DNA from 3 places in the Paenibacillus sp. FSL R7-0302 genome. Region 1 is predicted to be linked to each of the others. Evidence: riboswitches for the same ligand, from Rfam matches in the RefSeq annotation. Region 1 holds a riboswitch; each other region holds the start of a gene.
What was found. A riboswitch is a leader RNA that binds a small molecule or an ion and turns the genes downstream of it on or off. The one in region 1 is predicted to bind cyclic di-GMP.
Positions count from the first base shown of each region.

Region 2: it holds a riboswitch for cyclic di-GMP, as region 1 does, so the genes downstream of both, MKY96_RS19895 (fibronectin type III domain-containing protein) here and MKY96_RS26410 (choice-of-anchor A family protein) in region 1, are expected to answer to the same signal.
Region 3: it holds a riboswitch for cyclic di-GMP, as region 1 does, so the genes downstream of both, MKY96_RS30595 (flagellar assembly protein A) here and MKY96_RS26410 (choice-of-anchor A family protein) in region 1, are expected to answer to the same signal.

Region 1 covers NZ_JBBOWB010000002.1:158,120-168,501, reverse strand. The annotation lists gene MKY96_RS26420 (ASCH domain-containing protein) at 1-185, shown strand, start outside; gene MKY96_RS26415 (hypothetical protein) at 549-914, opposite strand; cyclic di-GMP riboswitch class I at 1,672-1,764, shown strand; gene MKY96_RS26410 (choice-of-anchor A family protein) at 1,846-4,869, shown strand; gene MKY96_RS26405 (alpha/beta hydrolase) at 5,394-6,359, shown strand; gene MKY96_RS26400 (HD-GYP domain-containing protein) at 6,876-8,390, shown strand; gene MKY96_RS26395 (NusG domain II-containing protein) at 8,595-8,984, shown strand; gene MKY96_RS26390 (Gx transporter family protein) at 8,968-9,531, shown strand; gene MKY96_RS26385 (ATP-binding cassette domain-containing protein) at 9,551-10,382, shown strand, end outside.
Region 2 covers NZ_JBBOWB010000001.1:4,595,950-4,606,331, forward strand. The annotation lists gene MKY96_RS19885 (hypothetical protein) at 1-450, opposite strand, end outside; gene MKY96_RS19890 (fibronectin type III domain-containing protein) at 472-3,795, opposite strand; gene MKY96_RS19895 (fibronectin type III domain-containing protein) at 3,823-8,019, opposite strand; cyclic di-GMP riboswitch class I at 8,000-8,101, opposite strand; gene MKY96_RS19900 (MFS transporter) at 8,186-9,403, opposite strand; gene MKY96_RS19905 (hypothetical protein) at 9,485-10,030, opposite strand; gene MKY96_RS19910 (DUF350 domain-containing protein) at 10,160-10,382, opposite strand, start outside.
Region 3 covers NZ_JBBOWB010000002.1:1,075,287-1,085,668, reverse strand. The annotation lists gene MKY96_RS30605 (ABC transporter substrate-binding protein) at 1-816, opposite strand, end outside; gene biuH (biuret amidohydrolase) at 842-1,525, opposite strand; cyclic di-GMP riboswitch class I at 2,031-2,123, shown strand; gene MKY96_RS30595 (flagellar assembly protein A) at 2,201-3,865, shown strand; gene MKY96_RS30590 (aldo/keto reductase) at 3,880-4,854, shown strand; gene hcp (hydroxylamine reductase) at 4,952-6,604, opposite strand; gene MKY96_RS30580 (Crp/Fnr family transcriptional regulator) at 6,737-7,441, shown strand; gene MKY96_RS30575 (aldehyde dehydrogenase) at 7,472-8,863, shown strand; gene MKY96_RS30570 (ABC transporter substrate binding protein) at 8,876-10,382, opposite strand, start outside.

The DNA of each region.
Region 1 (10,382 bases):
GCTGTGAGGTGACGCCGGAGCTTGCGCAGCAAGGCTGGCCGGGCGGCAATGAATATGTATTCGGCAATTATGCCGAAGGAAGGTATGCCTGGAAGCTGGAGGAGGTTGTTCCGCTGGTACATCCCATACCTGCTAAGGGACGTCTGGGTTTCTGGGAATATCCTGTGCTGGAAGAGGAATTGTGAATTTCTTGACGGCAATGTGAAGAAAAATTGCTCCAGATTGGCTGTCAGCTGGTATAATTGGGATATTCGGCGGGAAATCTTCCTATATATAAGGATAGTTGTGCTCTGAGGCGGTCTACCGCTGGAGAGGGGCAGGAATGCCGGGAAGGAGCGTATGCATAATAGATGGGAAGCCTTCTAATTGCATGGCTTTGTATGCTTTGTTTGTTTCTTGCGTTCAGGGATCAGGTAAGCCGGAGAATCCTGTACCCGGTAGCTGTGGTGGTGATATGCGGCACGCTCGGGTATTGGACGTTGTTAATGTAACCGCATCCGGGTGAACATTTCATGCAGAAGTCTGCCGCTTGCGGCAGGCTTCTTTGGTTAGCCCTGCTCCATCTTCTCCATACCCAGGTATCTGCGCATATGCAGAGTGGCCTGGGCTGCAATCACATCATCCAGCAGCAGCATCCGCTCGTGATAACCCCTGCAGACGAATTTGGCTTCAACACCCGCCTCCAGCCGCTGCTGCTCATAGACCTTCAGACCACGGGCGTGCATCCCGGCACGGACCTCCCGCAGATCAGCAGAAGCGGCATGGACGGCCGACTGGATTACCTCCAGATAAGGCGCAGGCGTGCGCAGCTCTGAGGCTATAGCAGAAGCATCCCGCTCGAAGGCGGATAGAATAAGCGGCAGCAAAATATAGGATTTGACCAGCAGGTTATCCTGGCTCTCTGCTCTTTGCATCCTTCTCAACCCCTCGAAGAGAACGTATATTCGCATTGTAACTCATCCTTCAAAAAATAATCAATGGGTTTTATAAATTAACTCAAATAATGTGATATATTTCACAAAAAAATAAGATGAATTATTTTATATTAAAATTGAAATATTAAAGATTAAGGATTGAAAAATAAATCAGCTCAAAGGAGAATGGCAATGAGTCATGAAGGAAGTCTCCGCCGTGGTTTGGTATTCGGGATCATTCTAAGTGTTCCGCTCTGGGTATCGATGATTGGCTGGGTTCAGCTGTTCGGGTCTGCCTAGGCGACATTTTATTCAAAATATATGAAGTCTATTAGCAGGTGTCGTCCCTATGGGCGGCACTTTTTTTCTGAGCTGAGCTGCCTGTAAATAGGTAAAATTGCATTGAACAGGAGCAGACAATGAGTTCGAGGGGCCTGAGGGCTATAAAATAGGACAAATGAATCAAATTTAAATAATATAAATTGATATTATTATAGGGAAGAGAGACAAACGGCTACAGCCAATCTTCTGATTTCTCGACTTTTTTCGTCAATAAATAAAAAGAGACTCGCCCCTTAACCCTTATGGTACAAGGGATCAATGAGGAACCATCGAAAAATATAATTTCAAAAAATATACTGGGAATGGATTGACAATAGGATGGGGGAGCGGATAAACTGAAATTAGTACAAAAGTAACAAATGTCATAGACTCAACGATGAATTTACATAAGTTACTCCCAATTTCATACCGAAATCATGTACAAACGCAAACCGGATCGAAAGAACGGGACGCAAAGTCAGGAATCTACTGTCTCTAAAGTTGAGACTAGGGTCGTCCGGCCGCCGTGAAGCTAACCCTTCTTGGCGGTCTTTTTGTTGTTATAGTCGCGTGACAGATTCATAGAATAGTAACTAGGAGGTGTGGACTATTGAAAAAAGGAGTACGTAAAACAGCCGCCATCCTTATGGCAGGCTTATTGACCGTATCCAGTGCTTTTACGTGGGGCACGGATGTCAGAGCAGCTTCAGGGGTTCCTTATACGCCAACACCGGTTTTGGGGGTCGCAGGGAATTTTAATGCTTTTATTCTTGGGGATTTCACACAAGGCGGTGATCAGATTGAAGGCCGTCTGGCAGCGGCGGGGAACATTACCCTCACCGGAGGTTACGGAGTAGCCAGGGCATACAGGAATGCTTCGCCTACGGATGTGCTGGTTGCGGGCAAGAATTTTGAACATTCGGGTAGCGGAGAAATTTACGGAAATGTGGTATACGGGGACAGCATTACAGTCAATGAGCCCCAGGTTAAAATTATAGGTGCTAAGAGGAAAGAGAAGCCGATTGATTTTGCAGCCGAGCAGCAGGCTCTGATCTCCCGTTCCACAGAGTATGGTGCCTTGGCTGACACGAATGAGATCGGCAATAACAATTATGGACAGCTCAAGATAAGTGCACCGGATCGTTTCAATGTAGTTCATTTGGATGCCTCGACACTGGCGAAGACCAACTATATCGAATTCAACATTGCACAGAACGCTACGCTGATTATTAATATAAGCGGGCCTACAGTCAATGTGCCGAGCTTTTCAATGAATAACGGCAGAGCCAGTCAAGTATTGTTCAACTTTTACGAAGCTTCTGAGGTGAATATCGCTAATACCTCCTTCTATGGCAGCATTCTCGCACCCAGAGCGGATGTTCATTATGCCCGAGCAGAGCTGTACGGAACCCTGATTGCAAAATCTTTTAGCGGCGGGGTAGAGATGCACCTGGGATTGTACGAGGGAGAGGGGCCGCCGCCGAGTCCGACGCCGACCGCAACACCGACACCTAGTCCGACACCAACGGTAACGCCAACACCGACGGTAAAACCAACACCAACGGTAACGCCGACACCGACTGTGACACCAACACCAACGGTAACGCCAACGCCGACTGTGACACCAACACCAACGGTAACGCCAACGCCGACTGTGACACCAACACCAACGGTAACGCCAACGCCGACAGTGAAACCAACACCAACGGTAACACCAACACCTACAGTGAAACCAACACCGACGGTAACACCAACGCCGACGGTAAAACCAACACCAACGGTAACGCCTACACCTACAGTGAAACCTACACCCACAGTAAAACCTAGCCCGACACCTGTGTGCACCCCAACTCCAAAGCCAACGCCGACCGTGAAGCCGACGCCAACACCGACCGTGAAGCCGACGCCAACACCGACCGTGAAGCCGACGCCAACACCGACCGTGAAGCCGACGCCAACGCCGACCGTGAAGCCGACGCCAACACCGACCGTGAAGCCGACGCCAACGCCGACCGTGAAGCCGACGCCAACGCCGACCGTGAAGCCGACACCAACGCCAACTGTGAAGCCAACGCCAACACCGACCGTGAAGCCGACGCCAACACCGACCGTGAAGCCAACACCAACGCCGACAGCGGTACCGACACCGACACCAACGCCAACGGCAGTACCGACACCGACGCCGACAGCAGAGCCAACACCGACACCAACGCCAACAGTAGTACCGACACCAACGCCAACGGTAGAACCGACACCAACGCCAACGGCAGAGCCAACACCGACGCCGACAGCAGTACCGACACCAACGCCAACGGCAGAGCCAACACCGACACCGACGGTAGAGCCGACACCGACACCAACGCCAACGGCAGTACCGACACCAACGCCAACAGCAGTACCGACACCAACACCAACGGCAGTACCGACACCAACACCAACGGCAGTACCGACACCAACACCAACGGCAGAACCGACACCAACGCCAACAGCGGTACCGACACCAACGCCAACAGCGGTGCCTACGCCAACACCAACGGCAGAACCGACACCAACGCCAACGGCAGAGCCGACACCAACGCCAACGGCAGAGCCGACACCAACGCCAACGGCAGAGCCGACACCAACGCCAACGGCAGAGCCAACACCAACGCCAACGGTAGAACCGACACCGACACCAACGGTAGAGCCAACGCCAACACCAACGGCAGAGCCAACACCAACACCAACACCGACACCAACACCGACACCGACACCAACACCGACACCGACACCAACGCCGACGCCGACACCAACACCGACGCCGACACCAACGCCGACGCCGACACCAACGCCAACGGCAGAGCCAACACCGACGCCGACAGCGGTGCCTACGCCAACGCCAACGGTAGAACCGACACCAACGCCAACGGTAGAGCCGACACCAACGCCGACGGTAGAACCGACACCAACGCCAACGGCAGAGCCGACACCAACGCCAACGGTAGAACCGACACCAACGCCAACGGCAGAGCCAACATCAACACCGACGGTAGAGCCGACACCAACGCCAACGGCAGAGCCAACACCAACACCAACACCAACACCAACACCGACACCAACACCAACACCAACACCGACACCAACACCAACACCGACACCAACGCCGACACCGACACCGACACCGACACCAACGCCGACGCCGACACCAACACCGACGCCGACACCAACGCCGACACCAGATCCAACACCAGTAACAACGCCAGCGCCAACATCGCCGCCGTTCAGTTTCCCTCCAGTGCCTACGCCGACTCCGATTATCGGATTTATCGTGAGCAATGATGTGGCTGTGATTGATGATCCGCTGCCGCTTGGGCCTGTAGCAACTCCGATAGCTACAACAGTACCGGCATCAACGCCGACACCGGCTATTGCGGTTGCGCCAATAGCAGCAACACCGGAGCCAACGCCTTCAGCAGAACCGGCACCCGATGTAGTCCTTATTGATGATGAAGTTCCTCTAGGCGGTGTGCCTGTGGATGGAACCTTGCCGAAGACGGGCGAATCCAGTCCGGCGCCTTATTATTTTGCCGGTTTGGCACTCGCTGGTCTGGGCTTGATTCTTAGAAGAACCACCAGAAACAGCAAACGTAAATGAGTGACCGGAACTGAGATTTATATAAACAAACAATGATCCTGTGATTTGACAAGGGCTGCTTTCGGAGAAGACGTTCTCCTGGAAGTAGCTCTTTTTTCGTTGGAAATAAGTGCCCGGATACAGAATGTATGCGAAAAACAACATACAATGTGCCGGTGAGAGAGTCAGCGGACCAAATGTATGCGGAAAACAGCATACAATGTGCCGGTGAGAGGGTCAGCGGACCAAATGTATGCGAAAAACAGCATACAATGTGCCGATGAGAGAGTCAGCGGACCAAATGTATGTGGAAAACAGCATACATGCATGCAATCTGCTGCGGGAAGGCGAGTGTGCTAAATAGAGTCCACCTGCTTGTTCCAAGAGTCTTGCAGAGTACAATGGATTTGAAGTTTGTGAAGAGAAAGAAATTCATGCTGAATCTCTTACCGTAGCCCCAGCCGTATTTTTAGTTGGCCGTACTCCCATGCTATACTAGGCTCAAATTAATATGGTTGCTTACTGAAGGAGGAACGTTGATGTGGATGATATACCTGCTTGTGGTGCTGATCGTGGTGGCCGGAGGGGTGGGGTATGCCGGATTCTATTTTTATGGAGTAGCCATTAAGCGGGCCCCTAAGGAATTCCTGGCCAAGACCCCAGACCTTAAGATTGATCCGCCGCCGGTGGCCGGAGCCTCGTGGGGAGAAGGAGCGGAGTGGGTGTCCCGGCAGACCTTCCGTGAGGTAGAACTGGTGTCTGAGGATGGGCTCAAGCTGCAAGGCTATTATCTGGCGTCAGCGCGTGCTGCGGGACGGACGGTCATTGTTGCCCACGGTTATTCCGGGAAGGCCAAGGATATGGGAGCGACCGCCAAGAACTATTATGAGAACCTGGGTTATAATGTGCTGTTACCTGATGCCAGGGGACACGGGAAAAGTGAAGGAGATTATATCGGCTTTGGCTGGCCGGAGCGCCGGGATTATCTGAAATGGATCGGATTCGTTCTGCAGGAGAACGGCCCGGACGCGCAGATCGTGCTGCATGGCGTATCGATGGGCGGAGCCACAGTGCTGATGACGTCCGGCGAGGAGCTTCCTCCGCAGGTCAAGGCGATTGTCGCCGATTGCGGCTACACCTCGGTCAAGGCACAGCTGTCCTATCAGCTGAAGCGGATGTATCGTCTGCCCAGCTTCCCGTTTGTGCCGGTGGCCAGCCTGGTGACCCGGATGAAGGCCGGTTATTCCTTCGGGGAGGCGTCTGCGCTGAAGCAGGTTCGCAAGGCCAAGGTGCCAATTCTGTTCATCCACGGGGATGCGGATAAGTTCGTGCCTTATGCGATGATGAATGAGCTGTATGAGGCCTGTAAGAGTCCGAAGGAGAAGCTGGTGGTGCATGGAGCGGGGCATGGTCTTGCCTATGATACGGATAAAAACACATACATCCGCACAGTAGGCGAATTCGTGGAACGCTATGTACACAGCCCTGCTGCCGCTGAATCTGTCCGGTAAAAGTCCATAGAACGTAGACGCGCCCGATATCCGCTGACAGCGGTTATCGGGCGCTAATTATGTTCCACACATGGGGCCTTTCCCTGAAGAACAGAGAAGCAGCGGGCCATGTCTTATCGGTATATTAATCCCCCGCCGTCTGTGAGCAAGACGGGTGTCGTTATTCCTTGTTATTTCCAGCAGCCGTGTGGCGAGAATAATCCTTCCAATACGACAAAAGCCCTACCTCTCTTTTGTCCTTGCGGCTCCGTGGCCGCGCCAGTGTGAATCGGAATGCTATGTTCGAATTTAATCTCATAAAAGGGATAAGTACTGCAAGAAAACGTAAGATATTGTGTCCAAACCGCCGATAATATAGAGAAGTGATTCATCGGCCTGACATCTTCTTGATGGGGATAAACATACTCGAAAACAAATATTATTTTATTATAGCACGGGGATTATAAATACGCAAGAGTATATTGGGCTGAGGCCAGGACAGGAATGAGGGGACAGATGGAACTATACAGAATTTTTTTGAAGCAACAGGTCCGGAACTATATTTTCGGCTCAGCTGTAGCGGTACTCGCGGTCGGGAGTCTGCTTATGCTATCTTCTCTGGAGATCAGCCGGGTTGAATATTACCGCCTCTTACTGGTGCTTGTTTGTTCTTTTGTAATAATGGCGTCTATAGAGATTACTGTCTTTCTCAGACAGATCAGGCCCATACGGGCTGCGCTCGTTCAGGAGAATGCTGCGCTATCGATGCTGGAAGAAGCATATCTGCACACGCACCTGCTGCCCAAACGGGCTATACAGCGGATTATGGGCCCGCATCTGCTCGGATTATCCGTTCCGGCTCTGCTGCTGTCGGTGTGGATGATCCATTCTGGCTGGGTCACGTTTCCGTACTTCTATCTGATTCTGGCGATGTGCTGCGCAGTGCTTGTGGCTTGTATGCATTCCCTCATTGAATTCTTCCTGACCTGCACCTCCATTATTCCGCTGATCAAGGAATTCAGGAACCGTGCGCTGGAGCAGTACGGTGTGGATTTTTCTCTGGAGGGTCATGTGTTCGTGCCGATACGCCCCAAATTCCTGGTGAGCTGTATGCTGATCGGTACCTTTCCGCTGTTCCTGTTTATTATGGCCACGCATATCCGTATGAACGGCGAGGGGGACTCGATAGTCGTCGTCGGACTTCAGAGCTATTGGGCCTGGGCGGGGATGGTGCTGCTGATCGGCACGCTGTTCTCCTCCATTGCGGCCTGGCTGCTGACGAACAGTGTGCAGCATCCGATCCATGAGCTGTATCAGGCGATGAACCAGGTAAAGGACGGGAATCTGGTCCAGGTGCAGGATGAGTACTCCGATGAGTTCTCGAAGCTGGTGGCAGGCTTTAACATGATGGTCCGGGGGCTGCAGGCGCGGGAGCAGCAGAGCCGCCAGCTGCTGGACAGCTACTTCTCCACCCTTGCCGTGGCGCTGGACGCCCGCGATTCCTATACGGCAGGACACTCGCTCCGTGTAGCGGAGTATTCGGTGATTATCGGACAGCTGGCCGGACTGAGGGGGCAGGAGCTGGATGATCTGCGCAAGTCAGCGCTGCTGCATGATATTGGTAAGATCGGGGTGAGAGACAGCATCCTGTTCAAGGAAGAAGCCTTAACGGATGAGGAATTCCTCCAGATTCAGAGTCATACTGTGCTGGGAGAGAATATTCTGCGGCAGATTGAACCGGCGGACAAAATGGCACCCTATCTGGGCGGCGTCCGCTCGCATCATGAGCGTTATGACGGCCGGGGCTACCCTGATGGTCTTGCCGGCAGGGAGATCCCGCTGCACGGCCGGATTATCGCGGTAGCGGATGCTTATGATGCGATGACGTCGGACCGGCCTTACCGGAAAGGGATGGACCACGAACGGGCGCTGGGTATTCTGGAGCAGGGCAGGGGCAGCCAGTGGGACCCTGAATTCGCCGGATTGTTCCTGGGGTACTTCGGCCGGAAGCCGGAAGCCCGTAAGGGTACTCAGCCTGTTCAGGCCGGATAATACACTAGTTGAAGGCATTATCCTTATATTCCTTGCCGAAGCGGATACTATCCAGTTTATGGGGGTTCCGCTTCGGCTTTGCGTGCCTATTTTGTGAACTGCCCATGAAATGCGACAATTAACGACTACATTCATTGAAGGATTGAAGGCGGACCGTTATAATTATTAAGTCTGGATTTTAATTAAAAAATAAGGGAGATTTCTATGAAACGCGCAGATGTGCTGCTGATTTCTATCGTTCTGATTGCTGCGCTCGCTTTTCTCGTGCCAAGATGGTTGTCTAACGATGCTGATAAAGGTGGGCCAGGCAAAGAACTCAAGGCCAATATAACGGTAGATGGTAAGTTATTCAAAACGATAACCCTTACCAAAGAAGAGCAGACTATTGAGGTCCGCACCGAACGGGGCTATAACATTCTGAAGGTGCATGATTACGGGGTCGAGATGTTTGATGCGGATTGTCCCGATAAGGTATGCCTCGGCTTCGGATTCATCACGCTGCCCAAGCAGACCATTGTCTGCCTTCCGCACCGGGTATTGGTTGAGATTGCAAGTGCGGCCGGGGAGGATGAAGTAGATGGCTATGTCCAGTAGTGAATCGGCTACAGCGCTGAAGCGGACGGTAATTATTGCTATATTCGCTGCCGTTGCTGTGGTGCTGAGTATTGTGGAGGCACAGATCCCGCTGGCCGGAGTGGGGCTGATGCCCGGGGCGAAGCTGGGCTTCGCCAATATTATGATTTTGACCTGTATTTACTTTTTGCGCGGACGCGATGTTCTGGTTCTGGTAATCCTTAAGACACTGCTGACCGCCTTCCTGCTCGGTACGCTGTCCAGCCTGCTGTTCAGTCTGTTCGGCTCCCTGTTCAGCTTCATTGTGATGTTTGCGCTGGTGAAGCTCGGCCGCAGAAAGTTCAGTGTTATCGGCATCAGCATTGCGGGCGGATTGGCTCATAATACGGGACAGCTGCTGGCAGCCTCGTTCGTATTCAATTCAACGAGTATTTTCTATTACCTGCCGGTTCTGCTGATTACCGGTATTATTACGGGCATTGCTGTCGGCTTCGCCGTCCGGTATGTGGTTGACTCGCTATCCAAAATATCCTTGTTTGAAGAGTTCCTGAACGGACCGGGTCACTAGCTGCGGAAGGATGAGTAACATGAATCAAGCGTACAACGATAGAACAGCCGGTGAAAAGCCAGCGGTGATTGCCCTTGAGGGCGTATCCTTCGGCTATGACCCGGAGCATCCGATTCTTCATGATATCAACGTAACGGTCCCGCAGGGCCAATGGGTGAGCATTGTCGGGCCTAACGGCTGCGGCAAATCGACCCTGGTCAAGCTGCTGAATGCGCTGCTTCCGAAGAGCGCCGGTCATATCTCAGTCTGCGGGCATACGCTGCAGGAAGAGACGGTCCAGTCCATCCGGCAATGCATCGGAATGGTCTTTCAGAACCCTGATAACCAGTTCATCGGGCAGACGGTGGAAGAGGATATTCTCTTCGGCCTGGAGGGTCTGTGCTTATCGTACGAAGAGATGAAGCAGCGGCTTGAATTCTATACCGGGAAGCTCGGGATAGGCCATCTGCTGTCCAAGCATCCCGGAGAACTGTCGGGCGGGCAGAAGCAGCGGGTGGCCATCGCCTCGATTCTCGCCATGAAGCCAGGCATCGTCATCTTCGACGAGGCCTCTTCTATGTTGGACGAAGGCAGCCGCGATGAGCTGATGGGGATTCTGCGGGATATGCAGGCCGAGGGCAGTTACACCATTGTGCTGATTACCCATGATGCCGATGAGATTCTGGCTTCGGACCGGGTGCTTGCGCTGCACGGGGGGAGCATCGCGGCGGATGTATCACCTGCGGAGCTGTTCCGTGATGCAGAGCTGCTGGAGAAGTGTCATTTGCGGGAGCCTTATACTTGGCAGCTTGCCCGTGAACTGGAGAGCCGGGGAATTAAGGTGGATGTACCCGCCAGCGAAAAGGAGCTTA
Region 2 (10,382 bases), on a different contig from region 1:
TTCCGGTTTCTCTACCATAGAAGCTGCGCTGCTGACTACTTCCTTTAACTGCTGCATGGTTCTCTCTGCCAGCATTTTGGCTTCCATGATCTCATCATCTTGAAAGCCCTTCTGCCGCAATTCCTTAAGCAATTCCTCACCTAGACCCGCCTCATGCAGCAGATTGGAACGCCCCAGCTTGTCCTCATCATTGTTCGCCTGCGACTGCTGCTTTAAGGTTTCCGTAATTTCATTCCAGGAAGAACCTGATTTTTTCATTTCTAATATTTTAACTGCGGCAACTCCGCTCAGGTTCGAGAGCTCCGCAGCCGTCTGTTCATCTAGTTGCTGTGAAGACTCTTGTACTGCTGATTCTCGGCTAAGCCTAGGAAAGGTCACAATTGCAGCTTCAGCCAGCAACGCCACTATAATTGCTATGGATATATATCTGTGCTTTCGTTTGAAGATCATTTCCATTCTCCTTAACATCAATCAATCTACTGTAACTTTCACGTTGCTGTCGCTCGTTATTTTCGACTTGAAGGTGAGCGTCGTAATCTCTCCAGACCAGGAGGTTCCAGGAACAACATTCTGATCGATGGAAAAGGTGATTTTCCCGGGGGCATAGGTTGCAGTTAGATTAGAACCGGCAATTCTTCCATTCGAGAGATCACTGGCCGGAGTGAAATCATATAAGTCGATCAATTCAAGCTCATCGGGATTATAGGTCACTACAAACTCCAGTTCACTGAAATCCTGTACATTCTGAGCCAGCAAAGTCAGACTAGCTTCCTTATCCTTCTTCACTTTAAGAACGTAATCCGGACTGGTGGTACTCTTCTGCAGGGAAGGGCTCCATGCAGTCACCCCAGTAGTATTCTTCGCTCTTACCCGGTACGTATGGGCGGTTCCTGAAGCAAGCTCGTTATGGAGATAGGTGATATTGTTACCAACATCAATTGTCTTCCCGTCTACTTCAAGCTGGTAGCCACTAGCCCCCTCCATCTTCTCCCAGCGCAATTCAATCGAGTTGTTTTGCGCAAAGCCCTCGATTTTGGAAGGAGAGTCTGGCAGGTTAGGTAGTGTAGAGAGCGCCAATACGGCCACCCAGTCTCCACGTTCAGTGCCTTGCTTCACTCTGATTTTATAGAGATGGTACTCTTCTGCCTGCAGTCCGGTATGATTGTAAATGGTATCCGCACCGTTATCCAATATTTTGCCGTCCACTTCTATTTCATATCGTGCATTCGCTGCAACAGTATCCCACGACAGAGTAATCGACTTATTCGTCACTACCGCTACTACATTGGTTAGGGATTCTGTGTTTATTCCAGCAGGCATAGTAGTCATGGTTACCGGTTTAGACCATTCGCTTGTTCCGCTAATATTAGCAGCTCTGATGCGATACGTGTGCTTGGAATCAGCAGCAAGCTGGTCATGCACGAACAGGTTATCCTTTACTGTGATTATAGTCCCGCCATCCACTTCAATATCGTAACTATCCGTATGAGGAACATTGTGCCATGATGCTGTAATCTGTCCTTCATCCGCTGTAGTCATGATGTTCGTGGGTACATCTGGTATTTCCGGATGAGTGGTCACGTCTAGAGGAGCGCTCCACTTACTTTTGCCTCCTATGTTAACAGCTCGAATTCGGTAAGTATGACCGCTCAGAGCCTCTAATCCTTCATGCGTATAGCTGGTCATCTGCTTGTTGTCGATAATTAGCCCGTCCACTTCAATCTCGTAGCCGCTGGCCCGTTCCATCTCCTCCCACTTCACAGTTACCGTATGGATATCCTGTACTGCAGATATCTTCGTGGGGGTCTCTGGCGGGTTAGGCCAGGTCTGTTGTATGGCAGCTGCGCTCCATTCACTCACCCCTCCTGCGTTACCGGCCCGCACACGATACGTATGCTCTGTGGAGGCTTCCAGATCTTTGTGCGTGAAGGAGTTCAGCTTTCCATTATCCAATACAACTCCATCTGCCTCTACTTCATACCGTGTAGCATGAGGAACCAGATCCCAGGTTAATGAAACGAACTTCTGCGAAGGAGCTGTCAATAGATTGAGTGGTGAAGCCGGCGGTTCAGGCAGTGTCATCTGAGTAAAAGCCTTACTCCAGCTCCCCGCACCTCCCGGATTGATAATTCTAACTCTGTAGGTGTGCTGAGTATTCGGTAATAATCCATTTTGCGTATATGAGGTGGAGGTTCCATTATTGATAATCGCTCCCCCTGTCTCTACCTCATAACCTAATGCACCTGCTGATGGCGGCCATGATAGCTTAATCCATTGCTGTGAAGCTTCCGCAGTAATCCCTTCAGGTGCAGCGGCTAATGTAGTTCCGGTTGCCGGACCTCCAAATGCTGTCTCCAGCCCTTCATTATTCCTTGCCTTCACCTGGAAGGAGTATGAAGTATTTGCTGTTAATCCGTTAATCACCACGGTCTTGCCAGACGGGGTAATCCATACAGGTGAAGAGGTGAGCGTACCGGATGAATTAACATAAGCAGTACCCATCTGAATTAAATATTGGGTTGAAGCGGCATTCTGATCATGAAGCTGCATTACTAGCGAGGTTTCACCATTTTGCTGAAGAGATAGTGATGGAACCTGTGCTCTCGTATAGACATTCTGCTCATGAACAGCGATATTCCCCACTTTATCTCTCGCTTCAATCTTCGTATACAATGCGGTATTGGAGGTTAATCCTGTTGCCGTAAAGCTTGGATTTGTGGTCCAGCCGCTCGACTGACTTCCCACTGTGTAACGATATGGAACGTTATCCAGCCCTGATATGGAATCTGCCGCTGTTCCCGATACTTGAACCTGTGAATCTGAAGAAATAATATTGATATTTCCAATCACAGGTGGTGATTTATCTACAACGATGGTAACCGAATTCTGGGTGGTGACTTTTCCGTCGCTGGCGGTAAAGCGGATGTTATGGCTGCCTTCGTACAGATTTGAAGTGTTTAATACGTTGAATGAAACAGTTTGGCCTGATGTTGTATTCGTTACTGCTTTAACCTCTCGAGGCTCTGTGTCGGAATCTAAATAGTATTTTATTTCAAGTTGATCCCCATTAGGGTCTGCAACTCTAACTAAGGGTATGAAATTGGAGCTTCCACTTATAAATTGATTGCTTGAATTCAAAATATCAAGGGTAGGCTCACTATTCGGAACAAGATCAATTTCAAAATTTCTTCTTCCATAAAATTCTTTATCTCCCTGCCAGTTGTATCCATCACTAAAAGTTTTCGAAAAAAACGCACTCCATAATAGTTTTGTTGGAGGTTCATCTAACTCCATTTGAATTGGATTTATAACACCTGTGCTAGCATCAATAATTGCGTCAATAGTACGATAATTACTACTATGGACAGTTTCATAAGAGGCTTTAACCAGTTCATACGATAAATACCCATAACCGTCTTGGTTAGGATGTTTTAATTGCATCCGTGCAAACATATTAATAAATGTAGAAGTGTTATAATACATGGTGTCGGTATTGAGAGACATTTTTAAATTGTATTGAGCCGGAACTACTCTAAGGGACATTTTTTTTGTCAATTTATTATATTGAATATCAGTTATAACTGTCTCTTGAAAATCTCCGGATAACCATCCATGCGCATCATATGTAATAATTTCAGATTTCTCATACCAAGCAGGAATACGCACATCCGCATAGGAAACAATATCAGTATTTGAAGCCTTGACAACTTCATTCCCTGGAAACAATCCCGAAATAAGGATAATTAACATTAATGCCATGAAAATAGTAATAGATTTTAAGAATATATTTTTCATAGTTTTCCACTCTCACCTCTATAAAATCTACTCTATGGTATAGGTTACTTTAGTAAATTGATTCGTCTTCGCATTGAAAATAATAGTGTTCATCGCAGCCTTATTGCTCATTTGTACGCTGAAGACAATTTTCCCCGGTTCAAACTGGATTACATTCACTGGTGTGCCTGCAATACCGCCAGTCCCAAGCTCCATGTCCGGAGTCTCTGCCCGCAGATCCATCACCTCAAGATCATTGGCATTATACGTGACCGTAACTCTGCGCTCAGATTTGTCACTTTTATAAGGGATGATCATTACAAAATTGAGCTGAGTATCCTTTTCCGGCTTGATTGTTACTGCAGGAGTCGTTGTTTTCTTCAAAATCTCTGACCAGTCGCTCGTCGCTCCTGCATTCTTAGCCCGAACGCGATAAGCGTGCATTGTATTGGGCTCAAGTCCGCTATGTTTGTATTCCAACTGGTTGGAATTTGAAACGACTTGTCCATCTATCTCCAAATCATAGCTGGACGCGCCATTCACGGAATCCCAGGCAAGCTGAACGGAATTCACCGTCACTTCACCTCTAAGATTCTTAGGCACCTCTGGTGCTGTAACACCAGTAACAATGGTAGTCCATTCACTCCAATCGCTGACGGCCTGAGTGTTCTTGGCCCGTATCCGATAATTGTGCTTGGTGTTAGGCAACAAACTGGTATGCGTGAAAGCCATCTTGCTGCCATTGTCAATAATTGTACCGTCCGCTTCAATTTCGTAGCCGGTAGCACCCTTAACTGAATCCCAGGATAATCGGATTTGATTGCTCTTGGTCTCCGTCTTTACATTTCCCGGAATCCCGAGCACTGTTGAAATCGTCAGAGGTTCGCTCCATTCTCCAAGAAAGCTTCCCTGCTTCGCTCTGACCCGATAATTATGCCAGGAATAGGGTTCCAATTCAGTATGCTTATAGGATAACGATTCTTCATTATTCAGAACCTCGCCATCTACCAGGAGATCATAGCCAGTCGCACTCTCTACCTTGTCCCACGTAAGTTCAATACTTGTATTCTTGGCTAATGCCTTCAGATTAGATGGTTTGCCGAAGGTCGTGGTTACAGTTACGTATCCGCTCCATTCGGCTGCTCCTGCCGCATTAACAGCTCTTACTCTATATTTGTGCGTGGAGAAGGGTGCCAGCTTCTTGTGGATGTAGAGGTTATCCGAAATGTTGCGAATCGTTGTCCCATCCAGTTCAATATCGTAACTCAGGGCACCTGCAACTATGTCCCACGTTATGGTGATTTCGTTGCTATTCGCTGTAGTCTGAATATTATTAGGAACTCCCGCATGAGTAGAATAAACAATTGTTTGGGTCCAGCTTCCGACTCTGTTCTCATTCTTGGCCCGCACTCTGTAGGTATGCTCTGAATTCAACGGGAGCTGTGAATGAGTGAATTCAAGCTTCATTTCATTATCCAGCACGTCCCCATCTACCTCGATGTCATATCCTGTGGCCCCGGCCACTTTATCCCAGGTCACATGAACTGAGGTTCCTTCGACTTGCGCTATAAGGTTCTGGGGAACTCCAGGCGAAGTGTACACTGTAATGGGATCGCTCCATTCACTGATTCCATCATCGTTCTTAGCCCGTACACGATAACTGTGCTCGCTGTTAGATTGCAGGTTGTCATGTATATACGAATGATCCATGATGCTATTACTAACGGTTCCGTCTATCTCCAAATCATACGAGGCAGCCCCTGATACAGCATCCCAGTTCAGATGAACAGACCGCTCGTCTGCTGTTCCCTGCAGCTTGGAGGGTACTCCAACCAGAGTAGTCTTCGTAACCACTTCGCTCCATGCTCCTGCTCCGCTGCTGTTCACCGCCCGGATACGGAATACTTTGGGCATGTTTGGATTCAGATCATTCTCCTGGTAAGTTAGCACCGGTCCTATATTCTTCGTGCTGTTATTAACCTCTATTTCATAACTGGAGGCTCCGATGACCGGCTCCCATTCAAGAGTAATGGTATGGCTTGTTGCATTCATTTGAATATTCAGTGGTGCAGCCGGTAAGGTCCAATAAGAAGAAGTTATTGACCACTCCCCTTTGATGTCGCCACTGATTGCCCGAATACGATAGAGATGTTCTGTTCCCGGACTAAGCTCCTCCTTGGTAAAATCAGGTTCACTGCCAAGGACGGCAACCTCCTTATCAAATTCCACCTCATATCCGTCCGCATTGAACAAAGAAGGCCAGCCCAGTGTAATGGCTGAGTCTGTTGCACTTGCATTTACTGCTGGTATAGAAAAAGGTCTTAAAGATGCAGAGGGTACCACTTCACGAATCTGCTGCTCACTCTCCCACAGTAAGCTGGCCTGAGGATTCCCCATGTCATTCGCGTATTCCATCTTCAGATCATATTTTTTACCGGCTTCAAGCTGGATGGTCCCTTGCTCCACATGCTGCTTCGCTGTCCAGGCATCGACCAGGAGCTGATCATTCACCCAAAGTCTGACTCCACCTGACGTTTTAACCGAGAAAGTATATTGGTCTGTATAGTTAGGTTGAATCTGCCCAGTCCATCTAACGGAGAAGCGCTGGTCCGCTACTCCCGGCACACCCAGAAGAGGCTGACCTGATAGAGAGATGGTATCATCAACCTTCACTGCCTTCTTGCCCGTAAAATCTTTACTGCTGTAATACTCAGCCTTAAGGCCGGACAGAACATACTTCAATAATGTACGTCCTGCTTGCTCATTCCCCGTGTGAATTACAGGTCTTTGATTCGAGATGACATTGCCGCCAACTGCAAATAATCCGCCTGTATTGATATTCAAATGATTATTTATACTGACGTTGTCCCGGACGAAGAGGTCTCCTTGGGCTACATTAAGTTCTGCCCTTGAGTTATTGGATACCACTTCTCCTACAGACATTTCTTCGTCTACATTCATAGTTACCATAGTATTGATATTCATATTGCCTTGTACTACTACCCGTTTCGCGGATAGATCGAGCGAGCCATTGTTATAAACCAAAGAACCTGCAAACAATTCATTATCTACATGCACATTGGAATTATTATTCAAATGCACAGTCCCCTGTACCCATAGGTTACCAAGATTCTCATCTGGTGCAGGGTTGATAACATTAACATCCAACTCAGTATTTGCATTTAATCCTCCACGGAGGATTAACGATCCGTAAACTGTTATATTCAGACTCCGGTTCGTATTGATGCCATCTGCGATTAAGATGACAGGCTGTTCTTCACTTCCGAACGAAACGCTTGATTCTAGATTCATCTGCCCAACTGCTATTATTGCAGGCTTGTTGCTGTTTGAGCGGATAGAGCTTTGAATCGTTTCAATATCAGCATTTCTTATTGCCACTGCATTTTTGCTAACCTGCTGTATTTGTTGTCCGATGGATTCTATTTGTTCGCGGATATGCCGGGAGATCTCTCCCTGCAGACCATTTACCCTGATAAACGGCGGAGCGTTATGTATATTGGTCATACTTCCAGACAGAAGAACTTTGTCTCCGGCAACCTTATTGGGTTCAAAAGGCAGGCGGATTTGAGGCGGGATCAAAGTGGGAGTGTATGTATTCATCAATGAAATATCTATGCTATTTAGAGCAGTCTCAATTCCAGTAGCATTGATTTGACTTAAAGTCAGTCTTCCATCTTCAACAGCAACCTTCTTCTTGATCGTTTTATACTGCCCTGCTTCAAGAGACAGTCCCTCCATCAATTTGACATTCTCTACGGCAAGTGAATTGTTGCTGCTGTATACAGAGTCACCTACGGTTACTGAGACTTCATAAGTACCATTGTCTAGCGCAATTTCCCACTTCCCATCCGGATGGATTCGTGTCAGGCTGCTTATGCTGGAGTCGTCGTATGTATCTCTTGAGACGGTTGCATCAGTATGATCTATGTTCCAGCCGTAGGAGTATTGGTTTTTGACGCTAAAAACGGCTCCAGAATCTGCAAGCTCCCCTTCCTGTACGGGAGTTTCTGCGGGCTGAAACCGGATTTTGAGCATACTGTCCTGTGCGGAAATTTTCATCCCTGAGAATTCCATAAAAGGGGCGAGAAATTGAGCCAGAATAATAAAACACAGTACCTTACATATCAAGCTTTTCCTATTTGTCATAAAAGACCTCCGCTCAATTAAAAAATCATTTAAAAAAGGGCGCAAAAAAACCACCGGAAAGAGCGGCCCGGCTGCCATTCACAGAGGGGTGTCCCCCTCCCTGTGATAAGGCCCGTGGCTTTGCGTCCCTGACTTTCGTACAGGTTTGCCTTTTTAGTTCTAATGGTTAATTCAAGAGAAATCATGTGTAATTCACTTCAATTACAATCTGTACTTACCTTGGCAATAATACCCTATATTTGAATCATATAATATTGTTATTTTTGTGAACATTCCAATTCAGCAACCCCCGTACCACCACCCAGCTCCCCAGCGGCGCGGCACCCAGCAGCAGCATGAGCAGAGTAATCGTCTGCGGGGACTGGTCCAGCGACAGTACGGCGATGAAGATCAGCAGGCCGAGGAGGCGGCCGCTCATCAAGCTAAGCTCCCTGAGCACTACCAGCTCCACGCGTTTGCCGGCGCTCTCCTCGGACACTCCCATCAGGTCGAAGCTGGTGGACAGCATCGGCAGCATGTAGAGCGGCAGGCAGAGCGAGGTCCCGATTCCCATGATTAGGAGGGTGGTGAAGCTCACCTTCCACAACAGCGGAAGAAGGAAGGCGATGAGCAGCAGGCTGCCAGCCAGCATACCGCCGAGCCGGGCACGGGGTTTGAACCATCTGCCGGCCGCATAATAGCTGATCAGGGAGACGGCGGAGGTCAGCAGGGCGAACTGTCCCAGCTTGCTCTCCTCCTGTGCTGCAATGTAGACGAGCAGACCGATGAGGAAGGAGAATACGCCTTCCCGGATGCCCTGGAACACTAGCGCTGCCGCCACTGGACGCCAAGAGCTGCGTCTGCGGGTAAGCTCGCGCCAGGGCTCCAGCCAGAGATAGGCTTCGCCGCGCGGCCGCTTGCGCAGGCCGAAGCTGAGTATAGCAGCAACCCCGTAAATACAGAGCGACAGTATAAATACCATGCGGTATCCCTGCCCGCCATGCCAACGGGAGATCATCCAGCCGGACACCCAGGGTCCGGCTATTCCCGTCAGGGAACCCAGCAGGCCCATCCACCCGTTATAGTAATCGCGGTTCTTGGCATCCGTAATCTCGAAGAAAACAATATTGAACGCCAGCCAGTACAGCCCGATGGATAGCCCGAGGACCCCGCCCAGCGGCCAAATGTAATGAATCGCGTCGCCCCGCAGCCACAGCACCAGCAAATAAAAAAAGCCCGATACGGCAATTCCCAGCCGTAGGGCATTCATTGTGTTACGCTCTTTCACCCACTTGCCGCCCAGCCAAAAGCTGAGACCCACGGCAAGCTGCTGGGCCACGGTGAACCAGCCGATCATGGCGAAGTTCTGCCGGCTTTTCCACAGATATACGTTGAGGAACGTTCCTGCAAGCACTGTAGCCAGAAGGTATAGCCCGCCTACAGCCAGCAGCAGCGCCGCCTGTCCCCGTTCTGAACCTCTCATGCTTAGCCCTCCCTGCTCGTCCTTAGACACTTCATCTATCCATATCATGTCCAGACGGCAGGGAAAGCATGAATCCGATCTTTATTCGGCTGAGGTGCTGAGATTGCGGACAAGCTGGATGCGGTCTTCCTGCGCCAGGCTGTGCTGCACATGGAAGCAGGAAGGACAGACGTACAGATTCAGCGCAAAAGGAGGCTTCAGCACAGCTGCACCGCCCAGCGCTCCCGGCGTTGCCGGGGTGAACCCGTCCACCTGCTGCGTACCGGAGTGAAGCATCAGCTCATGGCATTGCGGACATTCCGGCGCTTCCAGCTGGGCAGCCAGAATAGCGGAGACCTTGTCCTCATAACGCTTCAGATCATAGTCATCGCCGAACTGGCCCAGCGTACCCCATACAGGCACCACGCTATCCTTGTCGTCGTCATCCCACAAATCATCGTCGCTGATCTTTTCCTCCCTGGAAGCTTCCTGTGTATCCGGCTCTTCATCCTCCAGATCCTCTGCACCTATCGTCACTGTGCGGTATCCGCTAAGCTCGTTGTTGCAATGAGGACAGGTATCTTCGGGTCCAAACTCCTCATCCCATACTATCTCGGTATGGCACCATGGGCAAACTGTTGTCTCCATCTGTATAATCTCCTTCGTTCCTCACATTCGGTTCAATTTACCGTTAAATATATAATGCCGGCCGCTAGAAATGCCAGGGCGGAAATAAACAAAATCCGAACCAGAATCTTCATCATTCCTGCCCCCTATTCAGAATATGGCCGCGCCGATAACATAGGACAAGGATATGGAGAGCAGCATAGCTGTCAGTCCTACGGCCCGGTTATCCGCAGCAATCTCTTCATCAATTGAAAAGACCGGAGTAAAAAACTCGAACAGGAAGTAAGCCAGCAGCAGCAGCAAAAAGCCTACAACCGACCATTTCATCGTCTCATAGATTGATGCCCCCGCTTCAATGCTGAAGCGTAAGATG
Region 3 (10,382 bases), 920 kb from region 1:
TTTCAGACCGAATTCTGCCGCCTCTTCCGGATGCTTCACCGCATAATCCCAGCCCTGCATAGACGCCTGCACGAAGCTTGCGACCATCTCCGGGTCCTTCTTGATGACAGACTCCGTGGTGAATAAGGTATCGGCATAGAAATTGATGCCATAGTCGTTCGGGTCGATAATATTCACTTCCTTGCCCTGCTCCTCTACAGCCAGCACTTCATTAATGACATAGCCGGGCCAGGCCTTGACCTGCCCGGTCAACAGCGGACTCAGATCGTATTTGACCGGCATCTCTTCGATTTGCGAAGGGTCGATGCCCGCGCTTTTCTCCATGGCCCGGAAGGTCAGCTCTTCGTTGCCGCCCAGCTTAATGCCTACCTTTTGCCCGACAAGGTCCTCCATCGTCTTGATCCCGGACTCTTTGAGTGTGAACATGACGAACGGGGTTTTGCGGTAGATCGCGGATAACGCTTTGACAGGGACGCCTTTCTCTCTGGCGATGACGACCTGGTCGGCACCCGTAACTCCGAACTCCTCACTGCCGGAAGCTACCATCTGCACAGCGGGGAAATCCGAGCCCCCCGGGCGGATCTCAACATCCAGCCCCGCTTCTTTATAGAAGCCTTTTTCCACCGCGGTATAAAAGCCGGCAAACTGCGCCTGGTGAATCCACTTCAGCCGGAGCACCACCTTCTTCAGCTCGCCTGAGCCTTCCGCTCCCTGGCCTTCGGCCTTACCGGCTTCCGTAGTGTTACCGCAGGCGGTCAGGAGCAGCATCAGCGAGGTTAACAGCATCAGCGCTTTCGTTCTGGACTTGTTCCACATGGTTATTCCCCCGTTTATGAATGATTTAGTATTGCTCCAGCGCACGCAGCACCGCTTGTGAATCACTTACACTGCCGAACACCCCGCCCTGCATTTGAACCATACTGAGTGCCGCCAGGTGATTCGCTTCATCCGTCGCTCCCGTACAATCTGCAAGAATCAGGCACTCATACCCGCGGTCATTAGCTTCCCGCATCGTGGTGTGTACACAGACATCGGTCGTAATACCGGTCAGAATCAGATGGGTAATTCCTTTATTCTTCAGGATCAGGTCCAGGTCCGTTGCGTAAAAGCTCCCTTTGCCCGGCTTGTCTATAATGTACTCTCCGCCAGCAGGCGCCAGCTCCTCAATGATCTGCCAGCCGCGCTCCCCCCGCACGAGGATTCGTCCCGCCGGTCCTTCGGAGCCGATCTCGGCCCCAATCTGGCGGCTGCGCCACCGTTTGTTCGCCGGCAGATCCGACAGATCCGGCTTATGCCCCTCGCGGGTATGGATCACGGTGAACCCTTCAATCTCCCGGATACGTGCCAGCAGCCGCTGAATGGGCTGAATCGCCCTCGCTGTTAATGAGAGGTCATAACCCATTCTCTCGACGTAACCGCCCTTGCCGCAAAAATCCGTCTGCATGTCGATAATCATCAGCGCTGTCTTCGCCGGGTCCACAGCCCCGTCATAAGGCCAGATGTAAGGTGTTGCTGCAATCTGCATGGTTTATGCTCCTCTCCTGATGTCGCTATCTCTATTAATGTTATATTAGTTAACATTAATTCGCGTTTCCTTGGTATGAGTTAGATTATATTACAATGAATTTGGGATGTCTTCGGTTTTATTACGAAATAATACACTGAATGTTTGTGTTTATTTACATAGTTAACATATACATAACATTTATACTCGCAATACTCCTTATCAAAAAGGAACACTCCGGGTCTTACCAAGCCCAGAGTGTCCCAACAGTTCAATGCTCACACTTCCCCCCTTCTGCCTCTTCCATAAGCTGTAAGCGCTGGGAAACCAGTTTTTTTGTCGAAATAGAGCTGCATATTTCGAGTTTTTTGATAAATAGGCATAATATAGTTGAAAAATAGCTCTTTAAGTACTAGAATTAAGCTTGTTTGCAGAAGTTAATGACGCATAAGAACTATTTATGATTCTTTTTGTCGATTGCAGTCGACCACTATTCATTGCCTCTACAGGATGTATATCATTGATCTATTTCTAAAGGCAAACTCCCCGAAAGGGCAGGACGCAAAGCTATGGGCCTAAGAACGCCAGAATCTGCGTTTACGGTTGCCAGGCTGCCAATAGAGACCACTTAAGCCAGCTGTTCAGGAGGGGAAGCCTCCCAGGCTTGATGATGTTCTTTTTCTGTACGAATTGCCATTGATCATACGAAAAAGTGAGGTTACAACCATGCCGCAGCAGGATATCGAACCAAGCCGATATGAATTCGTAGAGTCCCTGATGCTCGAACGTAAAGGTCTCCTGGATTCATTCTCTGTGGAGGGCCGGACTTCTGACGGGACAACTGGAGATAAGAATGGAATTATCCTCGTGCAGGACAACCAGATATTTATTACTCCCCCGCTCCCCGGAGGTGCTCCCGCCCGCATTTCTGCGATCCACCCTGTTGTCCTGAAGATCAACTGGAAGACCGTTACAGAACCAACCGAGGTGACCAGGGCGGATTATATCACTTGGGAGATCTGTGAGAAGCCGCAATATGAAATTACCGTATCGCCTGACAAGCTCAAGGTCCACTTCACTTTATACCGTGCAGAGAAGTACGCCTGGAATCTGGTCAACTGTCCTGCCGCCTTCGAAGCGGTTGTCCGTGCCCAGCCCAATCCGGCGATGCTGCTGTCCACGCTCACCATAGAACAGATTATCGCCTCACTGGACAACCGTTTTATTCTGCGCAACCTGAACATTCCCGCCCTGTACGCGGAGCTGGAGAACCCTACATATCTTCCCGTATGCATCGCTGAAGGAAGATCCCCGCTGCCCGGCAAGGAAGCCCGGCTGGAATTCCTGCTGCCGGAGCATACACTGGAGGGGAACCGGATGCTTCAGGGACAGGGAGCCCCGGGTCAGAAGCCTGAGGATACCATGGAGTATCTCCGTTTCCCGGGAGCCCCCTTTACCTTTGCAGGCGAAGTCTTCGCCCGCAAACTGCCGCCCGAAGAAGGCATTCCCGGCCTCGACACAGAAGGAAGGGTACTGCCCCCTCCCCCGCCGCAGGATCTCTACTTTGCTGCCGGTAATCATGCCAAGCTCCTTCCCTGCGGTCATATCGTGGCCCGGCATACCGGCAGACCCCGCATCTGCGGAGGAAACAGCAGCGTCCGGATATGTGACTTCCCTCCGGCCTGTCTGCTGACCAGCGAGATGACCGATCCTGCGGGCGATGTTATGTTCGCAGGTGACATCATTGTACCGGGAGATCTGGAAGGACCTGTACGGGTTGAAGCCCTCGGGAATGTGTACGTCTATGGCGATATCCGCCAATCTACAATTATAGCCACCGGCAGTATTTACGTTAGCGGCCAGGTCACCGGCAGCGGCCTGTACGCCGGACACGCCGGGGTACTGCAGCATCGTCTGCATAGCCTCGCAAGCCTGCTGCGGACAGAGACGGACGGACTGCTGGAGGCAGCGCGCCAGCTGGCCAAGAATGTGGAATCCCGCCAGCAATCCGTGAATTACGGCCTGGTAGTCATGCTGCTGCTGGAGGATAAATACAGCCACCTCGGCAGCCTGATCCGTGATCTTCAGGCTGCCCTGAGCCGTATGAACGGAGAGTTCGGCTCCGGCACAGACCCGCTCCGGCAGATGCTTGAGGTATTCGCCCATCCGGGACAATTCACCGGGTACATCACAGACAATGTGCTAAGCCGCTTCTCCAGGCTGCTCCTCAAGCTGGGCGAGGAGATTGAGCTGCTCCAGGAGGAGCATGCGGTGATTAATCTTGCCCGGTCGCAGGAGAGCCGCCTGGAGTCCGGCGGCAAGCTGCTTGTGCGTGATTCTGCTAAGACTACTACTATATAAGGAGAAGTGAGAGCGTGAGATATAACCGTCTGGGCAATAGCGGCCTGCAGGTGTCCGCCCTGGGTCTTGGAACCAATTCCTTCGGCAAACGGGCAGATCAGGAGACCTCGGTCCGCATTCTGCACACCGCTATGGATCAGGGCATCAATTTCATCGATACTGCCAATATCTATGCCGGCTCTGAATCGGAGCGGATCATTGGCCTTGCGCTTGAAGGCAGACGCCATAACGCTGTGCTGGCGACCAAGGCCGGATTGCCGAAGCATGAGGGACCCGGCGGCAGCGGCTCTTCGCGCCATCATCTGATGCAGGAGCTGGAGGGCAGCCTGCGCCGGCTGAAGACCGACTATGTGGATCTGTACCAGATTCACACCTTCGACCCCTACACACCGCTGGAGGAAACACTGCGCACACTGGATGATCTGATCTCCGCAGGCAAGGTGCGGTATATCGGAGCCTCCAATTATGCCGCCTGGGAGCTGATGAAGGCGCTCGGAATCAGCGATGCGCGTAACTGGGCGAAATACATCTCTATCCAATGCAGCTATTCGCTGGCTGACCGCACGCCCGAAGCCGAGCTGCTTCCGCTCTGCCTGGATCAGGGTCTGGGCATCATCCCATACTTCCCTCTGGCGGGCGGCATTCTTACCGGCAAATATGCCGGCAGCAGCAGTGCCCCTGCCGGCTCCAGAGCAGAGACCGATCCGAACTTCCGCCGCTTCCTTACCCCGGAGCGCATCTCGCTCGGGGAGCAGGTTCAAGCAATTGCGGAGGAGATGGGCACTTCACCTGCGGCTCTATCCCTGGCCTGGCTGATGAACCGGCCCGCCGTCTCCACAGTGATTGTCGGCGCAACTACAGTAGAGCAGGTACAGCATAATCTGCAGAGTCTCTCTGCTTCACCGGATGCAGGAACACTTGAGCAGCTTGACCAGGCCAGCGCCGCCCTCCGCACCGGCGAGCCGTTTGCAGTCTACCGGCTGCCGTAAACGCTGACGGTGATGTTCATATCCATACACAAAAGCGAGCCTCCGTATACGGAGACTCGCTTTTGTGTATTTTGGCTAATGCTGAATCTGTATGGTATCAGACCGCAGCAATGAACCGCTCCATGTCTTCCTGTACGGTAGTAATCCCGCCGATACCGAAGGTATCGACCAAGACCTTGGCTACATTAGGCGACAGGAACGCCGGAAGTGTAGGACCCAGGTGAATGTTCTTCACGCCCAGATGCAGCAGGGCCAGCAGTACGATGACCGCCTTTTGCTCATACCAGGCAATGTTATAGGAGATCGGAAGATCGTTGATATCCGCAAGACCGAACACTTCCTTCAGCTTAAGCGCTATAACCACAAGGGAATAGGAGTCATTGCACTGGCCGGCATCAAGCACGCGGGGAATTCCGCCGATATCGCCAAGCGCCAGCTTGTTATATTTGTATTTGGCACAACCTGCGGTAAGGATCACCGTGTCACTAGGCAGCTCTGCTGCGAAGTCAGTGTAATAATTCCGGCTCTTCATCCGTCCATCGCAGCCGGCCATGACGAAGAATTGCTTGATGGCGCCGCTCTCTACCGCTCCAACCACCTGATCCGCCACATTCATTACAGCCGCATGGGCGAAGCCGCCGATAATCTCGCCTGTCTCAATCTCCACCGGAGCACTGCAGCTCTTGGCCTGCTCGATCAGGGGTGAGAAATCCTTCTCTCCGTCCGCGCCTGCCGCGATATGCTGAATTCCCGGATACCCGGTGTTGCCTGTCGTGTACAGCCGGTCTTTGTAGCTGTCCTTCGGCGGCACGATGCAGTTCGTGGTCATCAGAATCGGACCATTGAAGCTGGCGAATTCCTCATTCTGCTTCCACCATGCATTGCCGTAGTTGCCAACGAAATGGCTATACTTCTTGAAGGCCGGATAGTAGTGGGCCGGCAGCATCTCACTGTGCGTATACACATCCACTCCGGTACCCTCGGTCTGCTTCAGCAGCGCCTCCATATCCTTAAGGTCATGACCGCTGATCAGAATACCAGGATTCGTGCCTACACCAATGTTCACTTTGGTAATCTCAGGGTTGCCGTAGGCTGCGGTGTTCGCACGGTCAAGCAAGGCCATCACATCTACACCGAACTTGCCGCATTCCAGCACCAGAGCCGTCAGCTCACCGCCGCTCAGACTGTCATCAAGGGCAGCAGCCAAGCCTTTTTCCATAAAAGCATGGGCTCCTGCTTCATAGAAGCCCAATACCGCAGCATGCTCCATGTAAGCAGCCATCCCCTTCAGACCGTAGGTCAGCAGTTCGCGCAAGGAACGGATATCCTCATGTTCTGTAGCTAACACACCTACCGTTGCCGCCTTGTCCATCATCTCTTCATCAGTCATTACATTCCAGTTCGCCGCGTCATGATCAGACAGATACGCCGCCACTCCGGCATCCGCCACCCTGCTGCGCCACGTATCCCGCAGGGCCAGACCCTCGCGGATCTTCGCGGTGAAATATTCCGGCACAAAGTTGGCGTTGGTAATCGTAGCGAACAAGCTCTCTATAATAAATCTCTCCGTCACCGGATCAGTAATCCCCAGCTCACGCCCGCTGCGCGCGAAGACGGCAATGCCCTTAAGTGTATACACCAGAAGATCCTGCAGATTCGCTACCTCACTGGTCTTGCCGCACACCCCCTGAATCGTACAACCCGTCCCCTTAGCTGCCTCCTGACACTGGAAACAAAACATTTCGCTCATTACCTGAATCACTCCTTATCATTAATGGAATAGCTCTGTGCCTCGCCTTTACAGTTACCAATAATTGTAGTAGACTTTCGTCTATCAATCGGTAACGAATGTTACCAATCACAACACATCGGGAGGAAAAGTATGAGACCGGAGCCTGCTTCGCTGCAATCCTGCCTGCTATTTCGCGGAAAGTCCGTAGAAGAGATCGAACAGCTGCTGCATACGCTGGCTTACGCTGTCAGCTCCTACCATAAGAAGGCGATTATTCTGGCAGAGGGCGATCCGGCGGACCGGCTTGGGATTCTGCTCTCTGGCCGCATTGAGGTGCAGAAGACACATCCCACCGGCAGCAGTGTGACCATCGCGCATCTGAAGGAAGGGCAGACGATCGGCGAAGCCGTATTGTTCCGCAGGAATAACACCGTGCCCGCTACGGTTACAGCCACAGGTCCCTGCAAGGTGATGTTCATCAGCAAGCAGGAGCTGCTGAGATTATTCGCGGCCGACACCGATATCCTTACCCGCTTCATCGAGAATCTGTCCGAGCGGCTGGTGCTCGTGAACCGGAAGATTGAGAACCTGTCCGCCGGACCGCTGCGCCGCCGTATCGTAGACTTCCTGCTGGAACAGGGAGAACAACAGGAATCCGATACCCTGAAGCTTCCCTTCAGCCGGAAGGAATGGGCTGAGCATATGAATACCGCCCGCCCTTCCTTGTCGCGGGAGCTGGGATTCCTGCGCGACCAGGGCTGGATCGAATTCAAGGGCAATGAAATCACCCTGCTGAACCGGAGCCGGATGCATGATTACATCCAGACTCTGCCCTCTTCGGCAGGCAATCTATAGGAACCGCAAATCACCAAGGAGGATACAAGCATGCCACCATACACTGCACAACAGATCGACCGGCTGCTGGCTGAGCACAGACAATGGTTCACCAGCGGAGTCACGAGAACCCCCGGCTTCCGGCTGGAGCAGCTTCAGAAGCTGAAGGATGCCATCTCACGCAATGAAGCCCGGATTATCGCTGCACTGAACCAGGATCTGCATAAAAGCGAGTTCGAGGCTTACGCCACAGAGATCGGATTCACGCTGGACAGCATCGGCTATATGATGAAGCATCTACGGCGCTGGATGAAGCCGGTGAAGGTAGGCTCACCGCTGCACCTGTTCCCGGCACGGAGCAGAATCATAGCCGAGCCTTACGGGACGGTGCTAATTATCGGGCCGTTCAACTACCCGTTCCAACTGCTGATCGAGCCGTTAATCGGCGCCATTGCCGCCGGGAACTGCGCCGTACTGAAGCCTTCCGAGAGTACACCCGCTACCTCCGCTGTCATCGAGGATATGATCCGGGAGACCTTTGATCCCGCCTATATCCGGGTAGTACAGGGCGAGAAGGAAACGACGAATCTGCTGATTCATGCGGCGTTCGATTATATTTTTTTCACCGGGAGTGTGCCTGTAGGCAGAATTGTCATGGAAGCGGCGGCGAAGAACCTGGTGCCAGTCACCCTTGAGCTGGGCGGCAAAAGCCCCGTAATCGTAGACCGGAGCGCCGACCTGGAGACCGCAGCGAAGCGGATTGTCTGGGGGAAGCTGATCAATGTGGGGCAGACCTGTATTGCGCCTGATTATCTGCTGGTCCATAGCGAGGTGGCAGCGGAGCTGATCGAACGGATGAAGCGCTGCGTCACCGATTTCTATGGCACTGATATCCGGCATAACACAGACTATGGACGGATTGTGAATGAACGCCAGCTGCGGCGGATCGGGGAGATGCTGGAGCGGGACCGCGATAAGCTGATTCTGGGCGGGACAGTGATTCCTGAGGAGCTGTACATCGAGCCGTCCCTGATCTATCCGGCGGATTGGAGTGACGCTTCCATGGAGGACGAGATCTTCGGGCCTGTGCTGCCGATTATGGAGTATACCCGGCTGGAGGAGGCCATCCAGAGTATCAATGCCCGTCCGAAGCCGCTTGCCCTCTATCTGTTCACCCGCGATAAGCAGGTGGAGCAACAGGTAATGACTGAGGTGTCCTTCGGCGGCGGCTGCATTAACGATACCATCTCCCATGTAGCCAGCACCCGGCTGCCGTTCGGCGGTGTCGGGAATTCCGGGATCGGCGGCTACCACGGCAAATACAGCTTCGACCTCTTTTCCCATCACAAAAGCATTGTTAAGCGGGGCACCCGTCTTGATCTCGGCATTGTCTACCCGCCCTACGGCAGCAAGGTCAAGCTGGCGCGGAAGCTGCTGAAATAGCGCTAACTTACCTCAACCCGCCATCCGCCCAGCGACCCAGCCCGCGACCTCTTTCTCTGGAATAGGCTTGCTGATATAGTAGCCCTGAATCTTGTCACAGCGGGTCCGCTCCAGAAAAGCAAGCTGCTCCGGGGTCTCCACCCCTTCAGCCGTAACGTTCAGTCCCATATCATGGCCGATGGTGACGATGGAGCTGGCCAGCGACCTATTGTTCGGGGTATCGATGCTGTCGATGAAGGACTTGTCGATCTTCAGGGTAGTAATCGGGAGCTGCTTCAGATAGCTGAGTGAGGAATAGCCCGTTCCGAAGTCATCCAGCGCAATGCCAATGCCCCTCTCCTTGAGCGCCTCCAGCTTGGAGCTGATCGCCTCGAAGGATTCCATGAAGATCGATTCCGTAATCTCCAGCTCCAGATGCTCCGGCGCAAGCCCGGTATCCTCCAGCACGCTCAGCACCATCTCTGTGAAGTCATCCTGCATCAGCTGAATGACGGAGATATTGACCGAGATATGATAGCCCTCATAGCCCTGATTCTGCAGATCCTTGGTGAACCGGCAGGCAGCCCGCAGCACCCACTCCCCTATGGGGATGATCAGGCGGCAGTCCTCGGCAATGCGGATGAAGGATAAGGGGGAGACGAAGCCGAGCACCGGGCTGTTCCAGCGGATCAGCGCCTCGAAGCCCCAGAGCTCACCGGAGCCGGTATCCACCAGCGGCTGGTAATGCAGCGACAGCTCATTATTGGATACCGCGCTTCTTAAGTGATTCTCAATAATCATCCGTTCGTCAAAATACTGCTGCATCTCCTGCCCGTAGATCATATAGCTGCCTTTGCCCGCTTCTTTGGCCTTGTACATGGCAATGTCTGCATTCTTCAGCAGCTCTTCCGCACTCTTCCCGTTCTCCGGGTATTGGGCAATCCCGATACTGGCCGAGATATGCACCACACTTGCATGAAGCTGGAATGGCTCCATGAAGCCCTGTACCAGTGAATCCGCATAGCGGATCACCTCTCCTGCTTCCGCCACATCCTTGAACAGAATCACAAACTCATCGCCGCCGAAGCGAAAATGCTTACTGCGCCCGTCAGAGCGGCTAAGCAGCCGTTCCCCGACCTGCACCAGCAGCTCATCCCCGAAGGTATGGCCCATGGAGTCATTAATGTACTTGAAGTTATCGAGATCCAGGAAGAACAACGCCGCATGTCCGCCGGAATGCTCTTCAATGAATTGTTGCAGCTCCTCGGCTAACGACAGCCGGTTCGGCAGACCGCTAAGCACGTCATTATAAGCCAGCAGCCGGTATTTCTCCTCACTGGTCTGCAGCAGCGCCTGATTCTCCACCACCTTGTTATACTGCTCCAGCAGCTCATCCTGCAGGGCAGTCAGCTCCTCATAGGTCGATTCCAGCTCCTGATAGCTCGTCTGCAGCTTACTCTCATAACCCTTGCGGTCCGTGACATCCACCATCGACCCGGCAAACCGGATATATCCGCCGCCCGCATTACGCAGCACCTTG